DNA from 3 places in the Paenibacillus beijingensis genome. Region 3 is predicted to be linked to each of the others. Evidence: a T-box and tRNA genes for the amino acid it is inferred to sense, from the RefSeq annotation. Region 3 holds a T-box; the other regions hold tRNA genes.
The links. A T-box is a leader RNA that pairs with one kind of tRNA and senses whether it is charged. The one in region 3 lies ahead of leuS (leucine--tRNA ligase), so its partner is inferred to be a tRNA-Leu.
Positions count from the first base shown of each region.

Region 1: it encodes a tRNA-Leu, which carries the amino acid that the T-box ahead of leuS (leucine--tRNA ligase) is inferred to sense. The anticodon was not compared.
Region 2: it encodes a tRNA-Leu, which carries the amino acid that the T-box ahead of leuS (leucine--tRNA ligase) is inferred to sense. The anticodon was not compared.

Region 1 covers NZ_CP011058.1:263-6,906, forward strand. The annotation lists partial or broken gene rpoD (RNA polymerase sigma factor RpoD) at 1-582, opposite strand, end outside; gene VN24_RS28625 (RNA polymerase sigma factor region1.1 domain-containing protein) at 588-854, opposite strand; tRNA gene VN24_RS00015 (tRNA-Leu) at 1,177-1,263, opposite strand; gene VN24_RS28515 (hypothetical protein) at 1,313-1,465, opposite strand; gene VN24_RS00020 (alpha/beta hydrolase family protein) at 1,527-2,249, opposite strand; partial or broken gene VN24_RS00025 (helix-turn-helix transcriptional regulator) at 2,336-2,548, opposite strand; gene VN24_RS27880 (ABC transporter permease family protein) at 2,681-3,004, opposite strand; gene VN24_RS28520 (hypothetical protein) at 3,203-3,520, opposite strand; gene VN24_RS28525 (carbohydrate ABC transporter permease) at 3,468-4,142, opposite strand; gene VN24_RS26085 (extracellular solute-binding protein) at 4,281-4,787, opposite strand; gene VN24_RS26090 (extracellular solute-binding protein) at 4,768-5,136, opposite strand; gene VN24_RS27545 (hypothetical protein) at 5,236-5,403, opposite strand; tRNA gene VN24_RS00045 (tRNA-Leu) at 5,812-5,898, opposite strand; gene VN24_RS27970 (PucR family transcriptional regulator) at 5,960-6,589, opposite strand; gene VN24_RS27975 (PucR family transcriptional regulator ligand-binding domain-containing protein) at 6,595-6,644, opposite strand, start outside.
Region 2 covers NZ_CP011058.1:5,734,090-5,740,733, reverse strand. The annotation lists gene VN24_RS26030 (PucR family transcriptional regulator) at 1-1,047, shown strand, start outside; tRNA gene VN24_RS26025 (tRNA-Leu) at 1,173-1,259, shown strand; gene VN24_RS26020 (ABC transporter substrate-binding protein) at 1,528-2,856, shown strand; gene VN24_RS26015 (carbohydrate ABC transporter permease) at 3,045-3,878, shown strand; gene VN24_RS26010 (carbohydrate ABC transporter permease) at 3,875-4,510, shown strand; gene VN24_RS26005 (helix-turn-helix transcriptional regulator) at 4,504-4,746, shown strand; gene VN24_RS26000 (alpha/beta hydrolase) at 4,835-5,767, shown strand; tRNA gene VN24_RS25995 (tRNA-Leu) at 5,828-5,914, shown strand; gene rpoD (RNA polymerase sigma factor RpoD) at 6,241-6,644, shown strand, end outside.
Region 3 covers NZ_CP011058.1:4,177,601-4,184,244, reverse strand. The annotation lists gene leuS (leucine--tRNA ligase) at 1-1,250, opposite strand, end outside; T-box leader at 1,346-1,599, opposite strand; gene VN24_RS18935 (adenylyltransferase/cytidyltransferase family protein) at 1,646-2,233, opposite strand; gene tnpB (IS200/IS605 family element RNA-guided endonuclease TnpB) at 2,732-3,838, opposite strand; gene VN24_RS18925 (class I SAM-dependent DNA methyltransferase) at 4,110-4,883, opposite strand; gene VN24_RS18920 (CvfB family protein) at 4,887-5,795, opposite strand; gene rsfS (ribosome silencing factor) at 5,792-6,139, opposite strand; gene yqeK (bis(5'-nucleosyl)-tetraphosphatase (symmetrical) YqeK) at 6,192-6,644, opposite strand, start outside.

The DNA of each region.
Region 1 (6,644 bases), 1.6 Mb from region 3:
GGCATCTTGGTCTTCGATAAAGTCGCCCAAATTCGAGTCGTTCTCCTCTCCGATCGGAGTCTCAAGCGATACCGGCTCCTGGGCGATCTTCAATATTTCCCGTACTTTCTCCGGACTCACATCCATTTCGCTGGCGATTTCCTCGGTAGAAGGCTCGCGGCCGAGCTGCAGCACCAGCTGCCGGGAAATGCGCATCAGCTTGTTGATCGTTTCCACCATATGAACCGGAACCCGGATCGTTCGGGCCTGATCGGCAATGGCCCGCGTAATCGCCTGACGAATCCACCATGTGGCATACGTGCTGAATTTATAGCCTTTTGTATGGTCAAATTTGCCGACGGCTTTCAGAAGCCCCATGTTGCCTTCCTGAATGAGATCGAGGAAAAGCATGCCCCGCCCCGCGTATCTTCGGCTATACTGACGACAAGACGCAGGTTTGCTTCGGCCAGCCTGCTTTTTGCCTCTTCATCCCGTCCTTAATTCGGAGCGAAATTCCACTTCCTGCTCTGCGGACAGAAGCGGCACCCGTCCGATTTCCTTTAAATACATCCGGACCGGGTCGTTGATTTTGATACCGGGCATTAGCGTTAGCTCGCTCTCCAGCCCGTTCCCTTCTTCTTCTTCGGGATATCCGAACTGCCGGATTGGGAGCGGCCGGGTTCAATAATTTCGATTTCGAGCCCGGAAAGCCGTTCGAAAAAAGCGTCAAACTGCTCGGGCGTTAATTCAAAAGGATCCAGCTTCTCCACAATTTCATTATAAGAAAGCGAAAATTGCTCTTTGCCTTTCCGAATCAGCTGTTCCTGTACCTGTTGAAGCGTCATTTCCGTTTCCGACTGTAAATAATTAGCCATTCCAGCTCCTCCCGGTTTGCGGCACAGCAAATTTTATTGACATTTGAAACGAATTGTGATACATTTAAATGATTGAATTATTATGAGTAATCTGGATTTTAACAGATATCTCAAAATAAATCCAGTCTTTTTTACTTATTATTATAGTTTCCTCTTAATAGATTACGAGATTCCGGTCCGGAGCGATTCCGAACCGGTTTTTTTGTGAAGAAAATCACCTCATTTCATATAACGAAATGATAGGCTGTTTGCTTCGCTGATCACCGTTAATAAACTAAAAAGGCTTCAGCTTATCGCTGAAACCTTGTCGTTTGAATCGTTATGGTGCGGTCGAGAGGACTTGAACCTCCACGGCTGTTACACCACTAGAACCTGAATCTAGCGCGTCTGCCAATTCCGCCACGACCGCATGTTGAACTTGTCAACGAGAAATATCTTATCACAAATAAGAATTGAGGTCAATGTTTTTTTAGAGCGTACGGTTCAAAAAAATGTTTAACCGCCTGCCGATATCCTGCTTGATCGGTTCGAAACGCCATCCCGTGTCCGGCCTCCGGAACAATGAACAGCTCTTTATAGCCTGCATATTCTTCATACAAACGGTGCACCATCTCCGTCGGCACGTAAGTGTCCGCCGCTCCATGGATAAACAGAATGGCAGCACCGCCGCCTTCACCTTTTCAAAGCGGAAGCTTCCCCGAAGAAATAACCTGCTCGCAGCCGGCACAGAAGGCTTGTCGCATCGATAAACGGGAACGCCGGCAGCTTGAACATCCGCTTCAGCTGATAACTCAAATATGTTTGGCCGATGTGAAGGCGCAATCCGATACGATTCCTTTCACATTGACGGGCAGACGCTCGCCCGCGGTCATGAGCACGGCCGCCCCGCCCATCGATACGCCGTGAAGCACAATTTCCGTATCCGGTCCGTTCCGGGAAATGAGCCAGTCGATCCACTGTACGTAATCCCGCCGGTCCAGCCAGCCGAACCGATGTAGCGCCCTTCGCTTTGCCCATGGCTCCGGTTGTCCGGAATGAGAACGTCGTATCCGAACGTCTCGGCATAAAGCCGGCGAGCGAACCCATATCGCGCTTTGCGCTCCCCGTATACCCGTGCGCCAAAATAACGGCTCTTCGAGTCGGCGCTTTTGCCGGCAAATAATAGCCGCGCAGCTTCAGTCCGTCTTCTGTCGTGATACCGACTTCCTCGAGCGGCTGCTGCTCCAGCCAGCCGTTATCAAACGAATGCTTCCCCGGGCTGGGATAAATCGGATCACCCTCCAAAAACTGCTGCCGCTTCCGGACAACAGCCATGTTGAAAAAATGAAACGCCGCATAGGCAAGCGCGGCAGCAAGCAAGACGATAATGATCACGACGGTTAAAACAACAGTCAATCTCCCTCTCCTCCGTCCGAGATAATGTGCAGAAAGCCTCCTCATAAAAATAGCACGTCTCGGCGGCAGATGTCAGAGGGAAACAGTCACATCACTTGAGGCTTTCGGTAAAAGGACGGGCTGCTGCCGAACGCCTCGGTAAACAGCTTCGTAAAATGGCGCGTGCTGTAATATCCGACCGCTTCGGCAACCTGCTTGATCTGCATGTTGGAGCCGATCAGCAGCTCCTTCGCCTTCAGCATGCGGATCCGGGTCAAATGCTTGACAAACATCGTACCGGTTTTTTTATGAAACAGCGCGCTTAAATAATGGGAGAAACGCTCAGCATAGCCGCAATTTGCCCGATGCCGATATCATCGGCGTAATGGGCGTCGACATAATGGAGCACCTGCTCGACAAGATCGGCGGTAAGAACCGCCCCGTTCCGTCGATCATCGCGGCTTCGTCCAGCTCCTTCGGAATCGTACCGATAAATCCGGTGTACAAAAAGATGTCATCGGCAGATGGAACGTGACATGAAGCAGAATAACGCCCCAATAGGTGTTCATGCCGCTGATATCCACCATAAATTTGTAGAGCGGCACGAGAATGGTGAGCGGCGGAACGATCAGCGCGGAAACGAAGAGCGCGTAAATAAACCGGTTCCAGCCCGTCTGCCGGCGTGCAAGCGGGTAAGCGGCGATCGAGCCGATCATGACGATCAAGGCAATCGCAAAAATCGTGACGATGATATTGTTGCGGAAAGCGACTGCCAAATTCCGCTTCCCGCCAGGCGTTAATAAAGTTATCCAGATACAGATAACCGGGAAACACCCATTTAGAGCTCAAATCGTCAGCCGCTTTAAACGAGGTTGTCACCAAAATGTAGAAAGGAAGAATGTGAATGAGACAAATGACGACGGCTGTCAGATTGAGCCAGCTTTTTCTTTTTCGCTTGTCCGCGGTTACCTTCTTCATGCCGACACCTCTCTTCTACGGAGCAAAATAAGAGCCGCAATGCTGACCACGGAAATAATAATAAACATCAGTATGCCGATCGTCGACGCGTAACCCGCATCCTCGCGGCCGAAATAGAGCTGGTACATTAAAGTTGAGAGCGAAGCCGAAGCGTATCCCGGCCCGCTGTTTGTCATCGCGGCGACGACGTCGAACAGCTTGAGACCGCCGATCAGGTGAGCACCATGCTGACGGTGAACGAAGGTGCCAGCAGCGGCCACGTCACATGGAAGAAACGCGAGAGGGGCCCGCCCCGTCGATCGTCGCCGCTTCATAATAGTCCTGCGGGATGGACTGCAAGCCGGCCAGAAACAGCACCATTGCGATACCTAAGTATTGGTACGTGTTGACGAACGTAATAATCCAGACGTTCACGTTAGGATCGCCGAGCAAATTGGAGGGCCGGTCCTGGAACAGCAGCAAGATGTCGTTGATCGCCCGCCTTCGTATTGGAAAAAGAAAGTACCAGATGTAACCCATAATGAGCGCGCTGATGATGACCGGCAAATAAATAATCGTTCTCACGACGCCGCGGATGCGGATGCTCATGTTCAGAAACAGGGCGTACAGCAGGCCGATCACGTTCTGGAAGATCGTGCTTCCGAGCCCGTAAATGAATGTGTTTTTAATAACCGTCTTAATGTCGGGATCCTGTAACATCCGCTTGTAATTGTCAATCCCGATCCATTTGTAGTGCTGATTGTAGCCGTCCCAGTTCGTAAACGAGATTTGAATACCTTTAAGAAACGGGTAAAAAATAAAAATCGCGAACAGCAGCAGCGCAGGCATATAGAGCAGATTGATCACGCTCCCCGACCTTGCCAGCCGCCGGAAATAGGACGGCACCGGTCTCCCGGCCGATACCGACTGCAGTGAAAGCCGCTTCATATCTTCCATACTCTTTCCTCCTCGTTGAATCAAACAAGAGTCTTTAGACAAAAGAGGGGCGCGCGCCCCCCTTTATCGGGTTGAAACATTATTGATCCCGCAGGCGCTCATATTCCGATTTCATCTTGTCGGCAAACTGCTGCGGGCTTACGCTGCCGGCAAGCAAGGCGGTACCCGTCTTGCAGATGACATCCCACATTCCGTTCGGCAAATATACACGGTCGAAGTATGGGAATACGCGGACGCCGGCGAATTCGTCATAGTACGCGGAGAACTCATGCTCGGACGAGATATCTTAAGACCGGCGGGAAGCTTCGTCGCATTGGCGAAGCGCGACATATTTTCAGGCTTGGCGAAGAACGCGATCAGTTTCTTCGATTCTTCCAGATGCTTGCCGTCTTTCCATGCTCCCACCGTATACCTCTCGCCGCCGGAGAAATTCGTGCCGTCGCCGGCAACCATTGAAGTAAGCGGCATAATGCCGACTTTCACGTTAGGATCGACCTTGTGCACTTCATCCGCAAAGCTGGTTCCTCCTATAATAAAGGCCACCTTGCCTTGCGCGAACCGCGTCGGCATATCGCTGCGCTTGGCCGTCAGCACATCTTCGTTGATATATCCTTTTGATTTCAAATCAAGCAGTTTTTTGCGCAAGTTCCGCCCACTTGTTCCAATCGAAATTGCCGTCCAGCAAGCTTTGGGCATCGTTCTGAGCCGGACTGATGAACAGAGATGTGGCATACTGATCCAAAAACTGGCCGATCATGCCGTTATCGACGCCGGACATAAAGAACGGGGTGATTTGTCCGCCGCTGCTTGTTTTCAGCGTTTCCGCCGCGGCCAATAATTCCTCGAACGTTTGAGGCGGTTTAATGTTGTATTTGCTTAAGACATCCGCATTATACGTAATGCCGTCCTTCGCTTCGCTCAGCACAAGCGTGTAAACTTTGCCGTCTTTATCGACGACGACCGGCTTGATCGTATCGGTAAGGTTGCCCGCCACGGCTCATCTTTCAGATCCGCCAAGTAGTTGCCGTAGCGGATAATCGCCCATCCGTGCGTATCGAATACGTCCGGAAGATCGTTCGCCGCCATCTTGACCTCAAATATTTTCATATTCCGAGCCGGGGAATTGGAACTCCACCTGAATATTCGGGTTTTCCTTCATAAAGTCGCCCGCAATGCCTTTCAGCGCATCCTGAACCGCAGAGTCGGACGTCGTATTGTAGACCGTCAGCCTGATTTTGTCCCGCTCCTGAAGCGGCCGCACCCGAACCCTGGTTTTCCGTTTTGCTGCCGTTTGCCGAGCCGGACGAATTGCCTGACCCATTGCCTTGGCGTTGGGAGCAGCCCATCAGGACGAGAGAGAAAGTAAGAAACACCGTCATGATCATGAACATCGCTTTGCGCATCGTACTCGAAGCCTCCTAGGAATGATTTGTGAAAACGTATTCATTTTCTTGGGATAACTATAGCGTATTTGTTAACGCTTTCAAATGTCGTAATTCTACAATTCGCGAGCTCTTTTCAACGGTGAGCTTGCGACGTGTGTGCCGGCTAGCATGGCTCAGGACTTCTAAAAATGGGATGAACTCGGTTGAATTACTCCGACAGCGGCTAGGCGCACACGACAAAAATAAACCCCCAGATTATTCTGGAGGGCGTTGCTTGTTAAGTATGGTGCGGTCGAGAGGACTTGAACCTCCACGGCTGTTACACCACTAGAACCTGAATCTAGCGCGTCTGCCAATTCCGCCACGACCGCACGCCGTGAACACTCAATAATCCTAACATGCGGCATGGGACAAGTCAAGCGGATCGTTAATTCATTCTGTGATATTTTTCATGCTTAAAACAAGGAAGTCGTTTCCGTGCTTTAGCCGCATTAACCTATTGTAAAATTTGATGTATTTAAGTCCGACATGCAGCATTAACCGTTTTTCGGAATCATGGACACTGCATCCGGTTAACTGCTCGATTTTTTGAAGCCGGTATTTCATTGTATTGGCATGTACGAACAGCTTCTCTGCCGTTTCTGCCAGAGCGCAATTATTGGCGAAATATTCCTTTAATGTCGCTACAAGGTTGGAATTGTTGGTCCAGTCATATTCGACCAGCTTGCCGATCGTCTCCGAATATAAGCCTTCCAGCTCGTTCCAATCCTCCATCTGACTCAATATACGGTAGATGCCCAAATCTTCGTAATGGATCAAGCCGCTCTCTTCCGTAATCGGCCCGCCTAATCGAATAGCTTTACAGGATTCGGAATAGCTTCGATGAATGCCTTTCAGCCCGGGATAGAAACGTCCGATTCCGATCGTAATCGACAAATCATCGAATTCTTTAGACAAATGACGCCGAACGGAATTCGCTACATTTATTATAGCTCCCTTCTGAGGATCGTTCAGATAAAGCAAACCTTCTTTTCCACTCCCATCCTCCCTGGGGTAAAGCACGGCGATTAGTTCTTTCTGCTCGGTAATATAACGTTGTGAGTGCTGAGACGAAAAA
Region 2 (6,644 bases), 1.6 Mb from region 3:
ATCCGGATGCAGCGGACGCTGGATGGACAAATGACCCCGTGCATTGTGACTCCGCTGTTGCTGAACGACGAATTATGCGGCGAAGTAACATGCTGGCAAACGAAGCGGGAGTTTCTGGAGAGCGATTTCCATGTGCTCGATCGCACGGTGCCGCTAATGGCGATGGAATTTCTTAAGGTAATGACAAAGTCGGATGTCGAACAAAACTACAAGGACGACTTTTTATCGGAAGTGCTGCTTGGACAAGTTCAGGAGAACGCTGAAATGATTATGAAAGGAAACCATTTCGGCTGGGACCTAAGCAAAAATTATCAAGTGTTTACAATCGCTTGCGGGGAACGTCCTCACCTTTCCAAAAGCGGTGACAATGAATCATTGCGGTATCAGGAACGAAAACGGATTTTGATGCGCAGAGTGGCCGAAATTTTTCGTCTCAGCACTCACAACGTTATTATTACCGAGCAGAAAGAACTAATCGCCGTGCTTTACCCCAGGGAGGATGGGAGTGGAAAAGAAGGTTTGCTTTATCTGAACGATCCTCAGAAGGGAGCTATAATAAATGTAGCGAATTCCGTTCGGCGTCATTTGTCTAAAGAATTCGATGATTTGTCGATTACGATCGGAATCGGACGTTTCTATCCCGGGCTGAAAGGCATTCATCGAAGCTATTCCGAATCCTGTAAAGCTATTCGATTAGGCGGGCCGATTACGGAAGAGAGCGGCTTGATCCATTACGAAGATTTGGGCATCTACCGTATATTGAGTCAGATGGAGGATTGGAACGAGCTGGAAGGCTTATATTCGGAGACGATCGGCAAGCTGGTCGAATATGACTGGACCAACAATTCCAACCTTGTAGCGACATTAAAGGAATATTTCGCCAATAATTGCGCTCTGGCAGAAACGGCAGAGAAGCTGTTCGTACATGCCAATACAATGAAATACCGGCTTCAAAAAATCGAGCAGTTAACCGGATGCAGTGTCCATGATTCCGAAAAACGGTTAATGCTGCATGTCGGACTTAAAATACATCAAATTTTACAATAGGTTAATGCGGCTAAAGCACGGAAACGACTTCCTTGTTTTAAGCATGAAAAATATCACAGAATGAATTAACGATCCGCTTGACTTGTCCCATGCCGCATGTTAGGATTATTGAGTGTTCACGGCGTGCGGTCGTGGCGGAATTGGCAGACGCGCTAGATTCAGGTTCTAGTGGTGTAACAGCCGTGGAGGTTCAAGTCCTCTCGACCGCACCATACTTAACAAGCAACGCCCTCCAGAATAATCTGGGGGGTTTATTTTTGTCGTGTGCGCCTAGCCGCTGTCGGAGTAATTCAACCGAGTTCATCCCATTTTTTAGAAGTCCTGAGCCATGCTAGCCGGCACACACGTCGCAAGCTCACCGTTGAAAAGAGCTCGCGAATTGTAGAATTACGACATTTGAAAGCGTTAACAAATACGCTATAGTTATCCCAAGAAAATGAATACGTTTTCACAAATCATTCCTAGGAGGCTTCGAGTACGATGCGCAAAGCGATGTTCATGATCATGACGGTGTTTCTTACTTTCTCTCTCGTCCTGATGGGCTGCTCCCAACGCCAAGGCAATGGGTCAGGCAATTCGTCCGGCTCGGCAAACGGCAGCAAAACGGAAAACCAGGGTTCGGGTGCGGCCGCTTCAGGAGGCGGGGACAAAATCAGGCTGACGGTCTACAATACGACGTCCGACTCTGCGGTTCAGGATGCGCTGAAAGGCATTGCGGGCGACTTTATGAAGGAAAACCCGAATATTCAGGTGGAGTTCCAATTCCCCGGCTCGGAATATGAAAATATTTTGAAGGTCAAGATGGCGGCGAACGATCTTCCGGACGTATTCGATACGCACGGATGGGCGATTATCCGCTACGGCAACTACTTGGCGGATCTGAAAGATGAGCCGTGGGCGGGCAACCTTACCGATACGATCAAGCCGGTCGTCGTCGATAAAGACGGCAAAGTTTACACGCTTGTGCTGAGCGAAGCGAAGGACGGCATTACGTATAATGCGGATGTCTTAAGCAAATACAACATTAAACCGCCTCAAACGTTCGAGGAATTATTGGCCGCGGCGGAAACGCTGAAAACAAGCAGCGGCGGACAAATCACCCCGTTCTTTATGTCCGGCGTCGATAACGGCATGATCGGCCAGTTTTTGGATCAGTATGCCACATCTCTGTTCATCAGTCCGGCTCAGAACGATGCCCAAAGCTTGCTGGACGGCAATTTCGATTGGAACAAGTGGGCGGAACTTGCGCAAAAACTGCTTGATTTGAAATCAAAAGGATATATCAACGAAGATGTGCTGACGGCCAAGCGCAGCGATATGCCGACGCGGTTCGCGCAAGGCAAGGTGGCCTTTATTATAGGAGGAACCAGCTTTGCGGATGAAGTGCACAAGGTCGATCCTAACGTGAAAGTCGGCATTATGCCGCTTACTTCAATGGTTGCCGGCGACGGCACGAATTTCTCCGGCGGCGAGAGGTATACGGTGGGAGCATGGAAAGACGGCAAGCATCTGGAAGAATCGAAGAAACTGATCGCGTTCTTCGCCAAGCCTGAAAATATGTCGCGCTTCGCCAATGCGACGAAGCTTCCCGCCGGTCTTAAAGATATCTCGTCCGAGCATGAGTTCTCCGCGTACTATGACGAATTCGCCGGCGTCCGCGTATTCCCATACTTCGACCGTGTATATTTGCCGAACGGAATGTGGGATGTCATCTGCAAGACGGGTACCGCCTTGCTTGCCGGCAGCGTAAGCCCGCAGCAGTTTGCCGACAAGATGAAATCGGAATATGAGCGCCTGCGGGATCAATAATGTTTCAACCCGATAAAGGGGGGGCGCGCGCCCCTCTTTTGTCTAAAGACTCTTGTTTGATTCAACGAGGAGGAAAGAGTATGGAAGATATGAAGCGGCTTTCACTGCAGTCGGTATCGGCCGGGAGACCGGTGCCGTCCTATTTCCGGCGGCTGGCAAGGTCGGGGAGCGTGATCAATCTGCTCTATATGCCTGCGCTGCTGCTGTTCGCGATTTTTATTTTTTACCCGTTTCTTAAAGGTATTCAAATCTCGTTTACGAACTGGGACGGCTACAATCAGCACTACAAATGGATCGGGATTGACAATTACAAGCGGATGTTACAGGATCCCGACATTAAGACGGTTATTAAAAACACATTCATTTACGGGCTCGGAAGCACGATCTTCCAGAACGTGATCGGCCTGCTGTACGCCCTGTTTCTGAACATGAGCATCCGCATCCGCGGCGTCGTGAGAACGATTATTTATTTGCCGGTCATCATCAGCGCGCTCATTATGGGTTACATCTGGTACTTCTTTTTCCAATACGAAGGCGGGGCGATCAACGACATCTTGCTGCTGTTCCAGGACCGGCCCTCCAATTTGCTCGGCGATCCTAACGTGAACGTCTGGATTATTACGTTCGTCAACACGTACCAATACTTAGGTATCGCAATGGTGCTGTTTCTGGCCGGCTTGCAGTCCATCCCGCAGGACTATTATGAAGCGGCGACGATCGACGGGGCGGGGCCCCTCTCGCGTTTCTTCCATGTGACGTGGCCGCTGCTGGCACCTTCGTTCACCGTCAGCATGGTGCTCAACCTGATCGGCGGTCTCAAGCTGTTCGACGTCGTCGCCGCGATGACAAACAGCGGGCCGGGATACGCTTCGGCTTCGCTCTCAACTTTAATGTACCAGCTCTATTTCGGCCGCGAGGATGCGGGTTACGCGTCGACGATCGGCATACTGATGTTTATTATTATTTCCGTGGTCAGCATTGCGGCTCTTATTTTGCTCCGTAGAAGAGAGGTGTCGGCATGAAGAAGGTAACCGCGGACAAGCGAAAAAGAAAAAGCTGGCTCAATCTGACAGCCGTCGTCATTTGTCTCATTCACATTCTTCCTTTCTACATTTTGGTGACAACCTCGTTTAAAGCGGCTGACGATTTGAGCTCTAAATGGGTGTTTCCCGGTTATCTGTATCTGGATAACTTTATTAACGCCTGGCGGGAAGCGAATTTGGCAGTCGCTTTCCGCAACAATATCATCGTCACGATTTTTGCGATTGCCTTGATCGTCATGATCGGCTCGATCGCCGCTTACCCGCTTGCACGCCGGCAGACGGGCTGGAACCGGTTTATTTACGCGCTCTTCGTTTCCGCGCTGATCGTTCCGCCGCTCACCATTCTCGTGCCGCTCTACAAATTTATGGTGGATATCAGCGGCATGAACACCTATTGGGGCGTTATTCTGCTTCATGTCACGTTCCATCTGCCGATGACCATCTTTTTGTACACCGGATTTATCGGTACGATTCCGAAGGAGCTGGACGAAGCCGCGATGATCGACGGAACGGGGCGGTTCTTACCGCCGATCTTGTCGAGCAGGTGCTCCATTATGTCGACGCCCATTACGCCGATGATATCGGCATCGGGCAAATTGCGGCTATGCTGAGCGTTTCTCCCAATTATTTAAGCGCGCTGTTTCATAAAAAAACCGGTACGATGTTTGTCAAGCATTTGACCCGGATCCGCATGCTGAAGGCGAAGGAGCTGCTGATCGGCTCCAACATGCAGATCAAGCAGGTTGCCGAAGCGGTCGGATATTACAGCACGCGCCATTTTACGAAGCTGTTTACCGAGGCGTTCGGCAGCAGCCCGTCCTTTTACCGAAAGCCTCAAGTGATGTGACTGTTTCCCTCTTGGACATCTGCCGCCGAGACGTGCTATTTTTATGAGGAGGCTTTCTGCACATTATCTCGGACGGAGGAGAGGGAGATTGACTGTTGTTTTAACCGTCGTGATCATTATCGTCTTGCTTGCTGCCGCGCTTGCCTATGCGGCGTTTCATTTTTTCAACATGGCTGTTGTCCGGAAGCGGCAGCAGTTTTTGGAGGGTGATCCCGATTTATCCCAGCCCGGGGAAGGCATTTCGTTTGATAACGGCTGGCTGGAGCAGCAGCCGCTCGAGGAAGTCGGTATCACGACAGAAGACGGACTGAAGCTGCGCGGCTATTATTTGCCGGCAAAAGCGCCGACTCGAAGAGCCGTTATTTTGGCGCACGGGTATACGGGGAGCGCAAAGCGCGATATGGGTTCGCTCGCCCGGCTTTATGCCGAGACGTTCGGATACGACGTTCTCATTCCGGACAACCGGAGCCATGGGCAAAGCGAAGGGCGCTACATCGGTTTCGGCTGGCTGGACCGGCGGGATTACGTACAGTGGATCGACTGGCTCATTTCCCGGAACGGACCGGATACGGAAATTGTGCTTCACGGCGTATCGATGGGCGGGGCGGCCGTGCTCATGACCGCGGGCGAGCGTCTGCCCGTCAATGTGAAAGGAATCGTATCGGATTGCGCCTTCACATCGGCCAAACATATTTTGAGTTATCAGCTGAAGCGGATGTTCAAGCTGCCGGCGTTCCCGTTTATCGATGCGACAAGCCTTCTGTGCCGGCTGCGAGCAGGTTATTTCTTCGGGGAAGCTTCCGCTTTGAAAAAGGTGAAGGCGGCGGTGCTGCCCATTCTGTTTATCCATGGAGCGGCGGACACTTACGTGCCGACGGAGATGGTGCACCGTTTGTATGAAGAATATGCAGGCTATAAAGAGCTGTTCATTGTTCCGGAGGCCGGACACGGGATGGCGTTTCGAACCGATCAAGCAGGATATCGGCAGGCGGTTAAACATTTTTTGAACCGTACGCTCTAAAAAAACATTGACCTCAATTCTTATTTGTGATAAGATATTTCTCGTTGACAAGTTCAACATGCGGTCGTGGCGGAATTGGCAGACGCGCTAGATTCAGGTTCTAGTGGTGTAACAGCCGTGGAGGTTCAAGTCCTCTCGACCGCACCATAACGATTCAAACGACAAGGTTTCAGCGATAAGCTGAAGCCTTTTTAGTTTATTAACGGTGATCAGCGAAGCAAAACAGCCTATCATTTCGTTATATGAAATGAGGTGATTTTCTTCACAAAAAAACCGGTTCGGAATCGCTCCGGACCGGAATCTCGTAATCTATTAAGAGGAAACTATAATAATAAGTAAAAAAGACTGGATTTATTTTGAGATATCTGTTAAAATCCAGATTACTCATAATAATTCAATCATTTAAAATGTATCACAATTCGTTTCAAATGTCAATAAAATTTGCTGTGCCGCAAACCGGGAGGAGCTGGAATATGGCTAATTATTTACAGTCGGAAACGGAAATGACGCTTCAACAGGTACAGGAACAGCTGATTCGGAAAGGCAAAGAGCAATTTTCGCTTTCTTATAATGAAATTGTGGAGAAGCTGGATCCTTTTGAATTAACGCCCGAGCAGTTTGACGCTTTTTTCGAACGGCTTTCCGGGCTCGAAATCGAAATTATTGAACCCGGCCGCTCCCAATCCGGCAGTTCGGATATCCCCGAAGAAGAAGAAGGGAACGGGCTGGAGAGCGAGCTAACGCTAATGCCCGGTATCAAAATCAACGACCCGGTCCGGATGTATTTAAAGGAAATCGGACGGGTGCCGCTTCTGTCCGCAGAGCAGGAAGTGGAATTGGCGCTCCGAATTAAGGACGGGGATGAAGAGGCAAAAAG
Region 3 (6,644 bases):
AGACGGTACGTCACTTTGCCTTGTCCTTTGCCGCTCTCTTCCAGCTTCTTAATCATCGCCGCAATCGCTTCGGCATTGCCAAGCCCGTTCAGGAATTCGGAATTGACGTGCGGACCGTCGCCGGCATAAGCTTCCTTCGCAACGTCGCCGCCTTCAACGACCTCGACGATCGGCAGATCGAACTGCTTCGCAAACTCCCAGTCGCGCTGATCGTGTCCCGGAACGGCCATAATGGCGCCGGTGCCGTAGCCTGCCAGTACATAGTCGGCAATCCATACCGGCACTTTCGCGCCGCTGACCGGATTGATCGCATAAGCACCCGTGAATACGCCCGTTTTGTCCTTGGCCAAATCGGTCCGCTCGAGGTCGCTCTTGCGGGCTGCAGCTTCGCGGTAATCGCCGACCGCTGCGCGCTGTCCGTCGGTCGTAATGACGTCCACCAGCTCATGCTCGGGAGCAAGCACGCAGTATGTCGCGCCGAACAGCGTATCGGGACGGGTCGTGAACACGGTCAGCGCCGCGTCGTGTCCTTCCAGCGCGAACGTAACCTCCGCTCCCGTCGACTTGCCGATCCAGTTGCGCTGCATATCTTTGATGCTTTCCGACCAGTCCAGCTCTTCCAAATCCTCCAGCAGCCGCTCGGCATATTCGGTAATTTTCAGCACCCATTGGCGCATCGGCTTGCGGATGACGGGATGACCGCCGCGCTCGCTCTTGCCGTCGATGACCTCTTCGTTCGCCAGCACCGTTCCGAGCGCCGGACACCAGTTCACGGGCACTTCGGCGACGTAAGCGAGACCTTTGTTGTACAGCTGGATAAAAATCCACTGCGTCCATTTGTAGTAATCCGGATCGGTCGTGCTGATTTCGCGGTCCCAATCGTAGGAGAAGCCGAGCGATTTGATTTGACGGCGGAAGTTGTTGATGTTCTTTACCGTAATATCGCGCGGATGCTCGCCCGTGTCGAGCGCATGCTGCTCCGCCGGCAGTCCGAACGCGTCCCATCCCATCGGATGAAGCACGTTGAAGCCGCGCATTCTTTTGTAGCGGGAGACGATATCCGTCGCCGTATACCCTTCCGGGTGCCCGACGTGCAGCCCTGCGCCGGAAGGATAAGGGAACATATCGAGCGCATAAAATTTAGGCTTGCCGCTGTCCTCGGTCGTTTTGAACGTTTCGTTGCGGTCCCAGTACTGCTGCCATTTCGGCTCGATGACAAGCGGGTTGTAGTTTTGCTGTTCTTGACTCATGACGGTTCCTCCTCAAGGTTTTGCCGAAGGCAAAACCACTTCGTAAGCATAATCTAAAAAAACCACAAAAAAAGCCTCTGCCCCCAGCGACATTCGCTAGGGACGAGAGACTGCAGTTCCCGTGGTACCACCCTAGTTAGCGGCCGGCATGCTTTGCCATCCGCTCACTTTAAGCCCATAACGCGGGCCAGACGGTGCGTTTGTCCGCTTCGCGAGGGGCGAATACAGCGGATTAGCGCGCACGGCTCCGAGGCGAGATTCGTCATGTCGTTCGCGGGTCCGGCTTCCACCAGCCGCCGGCTCTCTTGTCCTCGCTTACGCAACTACTGCTCCTCTTCAACACCGAAATATAAAAAAATGGTTATTTCCGATTATAAAGAAGCATGTTGAAGGTGTCAAGGTTGAACGTCTTTCAACAATTCCTTGAGCAGCTCGCGCATACGCGGAAATTCGCCATGCAGCTCCCGGTTTACATAGCGCTCCCAATACGCCCGGTCTCCGGCGACAATCGCTTCCCTCAGCCGCGTCGCGCTGATCGGCAGCGCCGTGCGCGGAATAATAAGCCTTCCCAGACCCGCTGCGTCCTCTTCCGCAAACCACTGCTCCCGCTCCTCGTCGCGGCCGTAAATCATCAGATCGGGCTCGGGAAGATCGTTTTTCCGCGCAAAATCACGGACCGACTGCAGTAAATAGCGGCCCCAATGATGGCTGTGATCCCCTTCGTGCGTATAGTCGGCCAGCGGCGCGATATGAACCGATTCGCCGTACAAGCGCCGCAGCAGCTCGATCCGGTAGTCGGCGGTGAACGGGTTGCGTTCCGTTCCGTGAAGCTGCGCGGAGCCTACCAGAACCAGCACATGGTCGCACACACCCAAGGCGGCGTCGATCATCCATTCGTGCCCCGCGTGAACGTGCTGAAAGCGGCCCAGCACAAACCCGAACCGGAACGGCTTAACAACCGGTCTCATACCATTATCCGTCACGTTCGTTCCTCCTTTACAAATGTTGCGGCAGCAAATCTCTGTATAAGTTGAACCAAAGAAAGGGACTAGATTAGCGTAGAGAGCAGATCGTTCTGGAGAACCAAAGCTTATGCTTCCGAAGCGGATTTTCTACGGAAAGCTTTGAGTGTTTGCCTTTGCAGTCAAATTCTTGCCCTATAGGAATATTAGAGTAAAAGAATTTGGCTGCAACAGCGATCGGAAGAATGATCTGCTCGCGCAGCAAACTTTTCAAGTCCAAGGTTTTGTTCAAACTAATAGAGCTTAGCTGTCGAACATTGCGTGTCATCCCGTACCTGTCCGGGGACGAATTAATATATCATTCCATTATAAACAATCTTTTCTGATTGTGACGGATTTTTTCAATTGAACCTCCCACCGCCTACGCATTCGCTAAGAGGCGGGGGATTCCTGGGTAATCCCTTCTATTGAAAAGAAATTGACCAGGCGATCCCTGCCGTCCCGGCAGTTCAACTTCCTTCATTCCAACAAACGAAGTCCTTCCCGTTCGATGTTGATCGCCGCATTACGGTCACGGTCATGCCGGGCGCCGCACATCGGACACGTCCATTCGCGCAACTTTAAATCTTTTACATCCGGGTTTCGCTGGCCGCATGCCGAGCATAACTGGCTTGACGGGAATCTCTTGTTTACCGTGATGACGTTCCGCCCATGCCACTCGGCTTTGTAGGCGAGCATTTCGCCGAACCTGGACCATGACGCGTCCGCGATGGACCGCGCAAGCTTATGATTCTTGAGCATGTTTTCCACTTGCAGGTCTTCCAGGCAGATCGTTTGGTTTTCACGAATCAGCCGGGTCGACAGTTTGTGCAGGAAATCCTCACGGCAGTTTGCGACTTTCTCATGCAGCCGGGCGATTTTCATTCGGGCCTTGGCACGGTTTTGACCGCCCTTTTGCCGGCGGGATAATCTCCGCTGCCAACAGGCCAGTTTCGTCTCATACTTACGTAAATACTTCGGATTGTCGATGGTTTCTCCCGTAGAAAGGATGGCGAAGTGCTTAAGGCCCAGATCGATGCCCACGCTTTTCGTCTTGTCCACCCGAACATAGGGGCAGTAAGGCATCTTGCATAATACCGAGACAAAGTATTTGCCGCTCGGATTCCGGCGAACGGTGGCGGATAAGATACGCCCTTCGATCTCGCGGCTTTTTGCAAACCGCACGAGACCGAGCTTAGGCAGCTGAATCCGGTTTCCTTCCACGCGAATGGCTTCGTTGTTGTTCTTGGTCGTATAACTCTGCCCGGACACATGCTTTCGCTTGAACTGCGGGTAATCGTTCTGTTTTGTGAAAAAGCGCTTAAACGCATCTTCGAGTGACTTTAGCGCGCTTTGAAGGGCGGTGGCATCCACTTCCCGCAGCCACTCGAATCCCGATTCGCGCTTAAGCAGCGTAAGCTTTCGGGAACAAGCTTTGTAGGTTAATGTATTCCGCTTGTTCTCATACACTTGGGTACGAAGGGCGAGAAAACGGTTGTAGACGAATCGGGAGCATCCGAGAGTTTGATTGATGAGCGTTTGTTGTTCTCGATCGGGATAGATCCGAAACCGGAACGCTTTGAGCAAGAAGAGTCAACACCTTTCACGGGTAGTCACCTTCATTATAGCACATATGTTCGTGTTTGTCGCGGGTTCGGGGCAGCATATGTCGGGTACACCTGAAGCGGATTCATCCCGCCACCTACGTTTCGCTTAAAGCTGGGGGTCTTCTCCGTTACAAATGATAAATGTACGGTTGTCGCGCATCAAGCGGTCAAATCACCCCATGATTTGCACGAAAAAAAGCCGCCTCATGCCGGAATATCCGGCTCAAGACAGCTCCTAATCAATTATCCGCCTATTTGACCGCCGCGAAAAACAGCCTTTCGGAAGAAGGCAGCGGCAGCTTCAGCTGAAAATCGGCGAATCTCTCGACCTTGGAGAAGCCCGCCTTCAGAAGTGCGCTCTCCAGCCAATCGGAGTCGTAAGCCCGCTGCACGTGGGTCTCTTCGATTCGGACGAAGCGTCCTTCCTTATCCTGCGGATCTTTGGCAAAAATGGTGAGGTTATGCTCGATTTCCGACCGTTCCTCGTCCATTTCCGACGTCCACAGGTAGGCGATGTCGCGCTCATCGAGAATGAACGGCTGCTGCTGCGCGTAATCTTTTAACGTCTTCAGCGGATGGACGTCGAACAAAAAGACGCCGCCCTCTTTCAATCCCCGGTATGTTGCGCGGAAAGCCGCCTCCACATCTTCTTGTTCCGTTATATAATTCAAGCAATCGCAAAATGACACTGCGGCATCCACCTCGCCTGGAAGCTGCCAGTTCCGCATATCCTGCTGGAGCCAGCGGATCGTGCCGCCGTGCGAACGGATCGCCTGCTGCGGCGTCTCTTCCCACTTTTGACGGGCGATCGTCAGCATATCGGCGGACAAATCGATTCCGTAAACGTGAAAGCCGGAGTGCGCAAGCGGAATGGCAATGCTGCCCGTGCCGCAGCCAAGATCGACGACGGTAGACGGGATGCCGTAACGGTCCCAGCATTCGCGCATAAATCGGAGCCATTTCGGATAGGGCATGTCCTCCATGAGCCGGTCGTAAACCGTGGCAAATTGGCGGTATGATCTCATGCGCTACTCCTTCCGCTCCTCTTCGGCGCTCCCGGACGGAATCAAGTGCGTCCAGCTTCCTTCCTGGCGGATGCGGCCTTCGCGCATGAGCTTGCCGAGCGCGCGCTTGAAGGCGGATTTGCTGATGCCGAATTTTTGCTTGACGATGTCTGCGGGCGTCTCGTCGGAGTAGGGCATCGAACCGTTCGGTCTTTCCTGCAAAAACGAGAGGATCCTGTCGGCGTCCTCGACGCGTCCGATTTCTTTGCGTTCCGCCATCGACAAGTTGACGCGTCCGTCCTCGCGAACATATGTAACGCGGGCGCGAACTCTCTGACCGAGGCGAAGCGGATGCGGCCTCTCCGAATCCGGGATAAGACCGTACGCGCCGAATCCAACAACGCCGCCGTCAATGAGCACGAACGAGCCCATCTGCAGCGTCTTCGTCACCCAGCCCTCGACCCACTCATTCCGCCAAGCCGACGGAGCCGTAAACACAAGCTTCGCCAGCTCCTCTTCGCGCGCGGTGCGGGCAAGCAGACGGCCGGCCTTGTCATGGTCCATCCGCACGTACACCTCATCCCCCGGCAGCGGGCGGTATTCGATCCGCTCCGGCAGCTCCGAGATCGGAAGGAGCAGCTGGCGGCCAAGACCCATCTCCAGAAAGCAGCCCAGCCGCGGATTTACGTCGGCCACGCGCAGCCGGCCCAGTTCGCCAAGCTGCAGCAGCGGGCGCTTCATCGTGGAGGCAAGACGGTCCTCGGTATCGTGAAAAATGAATACTTCAAGCTCATCCCCCGGCTGCGGACGACTGCCGATAATTTCGTTGTAGTGCATCAGCACGTCCGTGCTGCCGTCGGTCAAAAAGTACCCGTAGGGCGGCACTTCGCGCGCCACCCTCAATGTTTGCACCGTTCCCGCGACGAGGCTCATGCGAATTCCACAACCTTCGCATCGGACCAAAGCCGCTCGATATTGTAATAATCGCGCTCGTCGCGGTGAAACACATGCACGACTACATCGCCCAGATCGATCAGCACCCAACGCGCCGTATCCATGCCTTCCAGGCCGCGCAGACGGGCTCCTTTTTCCTCCGCGCGTTTACGGATTTCAGTGGCGATCGCCTGTACTTGCGTATCCGAATTCCCGTGGCAAATGACAAAATAATCGGCCACAAGCGAAATTTCTTTCAGGTTAAGCGCCACGATGTTGCCTGCCTTCTTGTCTTCCGCCGCGGCAACTGTCAGCTGTACCAGCTGATCCGAGTTTATGGTCATATGAACCCTCCTATAGGTTTTGCTTTAGCAAAACCAGCATCGTAAGCATAGTCTAAAGGTTTTGCGAAAGTAAAATTAGATCATTCCGGGCCGCAACGGTGAGCGGGTAGATCCGCTTTCCTTTTTGCAGCAGGAAGGAAATGGTGGAGTCAAAACCGGCGATCAAAGCCTCTTCTAGACTATGCTCGGCCAATTCCCGAATTTTATGCACGCCTGGAAAATCGCGTCCCGGTTCCATATAATCGGCAAGACAGACGATTTTGTCCAGAAGCGTCATTCCGACCCGTCCGGAGGTATGATAACGGACCGCATCCAGCACATCCGGATCGCTGATGCCGTACTGCCGCTCGGCAACGACGGCGCCTACGGGAGCGTGCCACAACTCTTTGTCGAAGACGAGCAGGTCGGACGGAAGCGCCTCTTCCCGGATCACTTGCTCCATCCGGTCCACCGGCCAATATTTGGCGACATCGTGCAATATGGACGCCAGATCCGCTTTGACGGG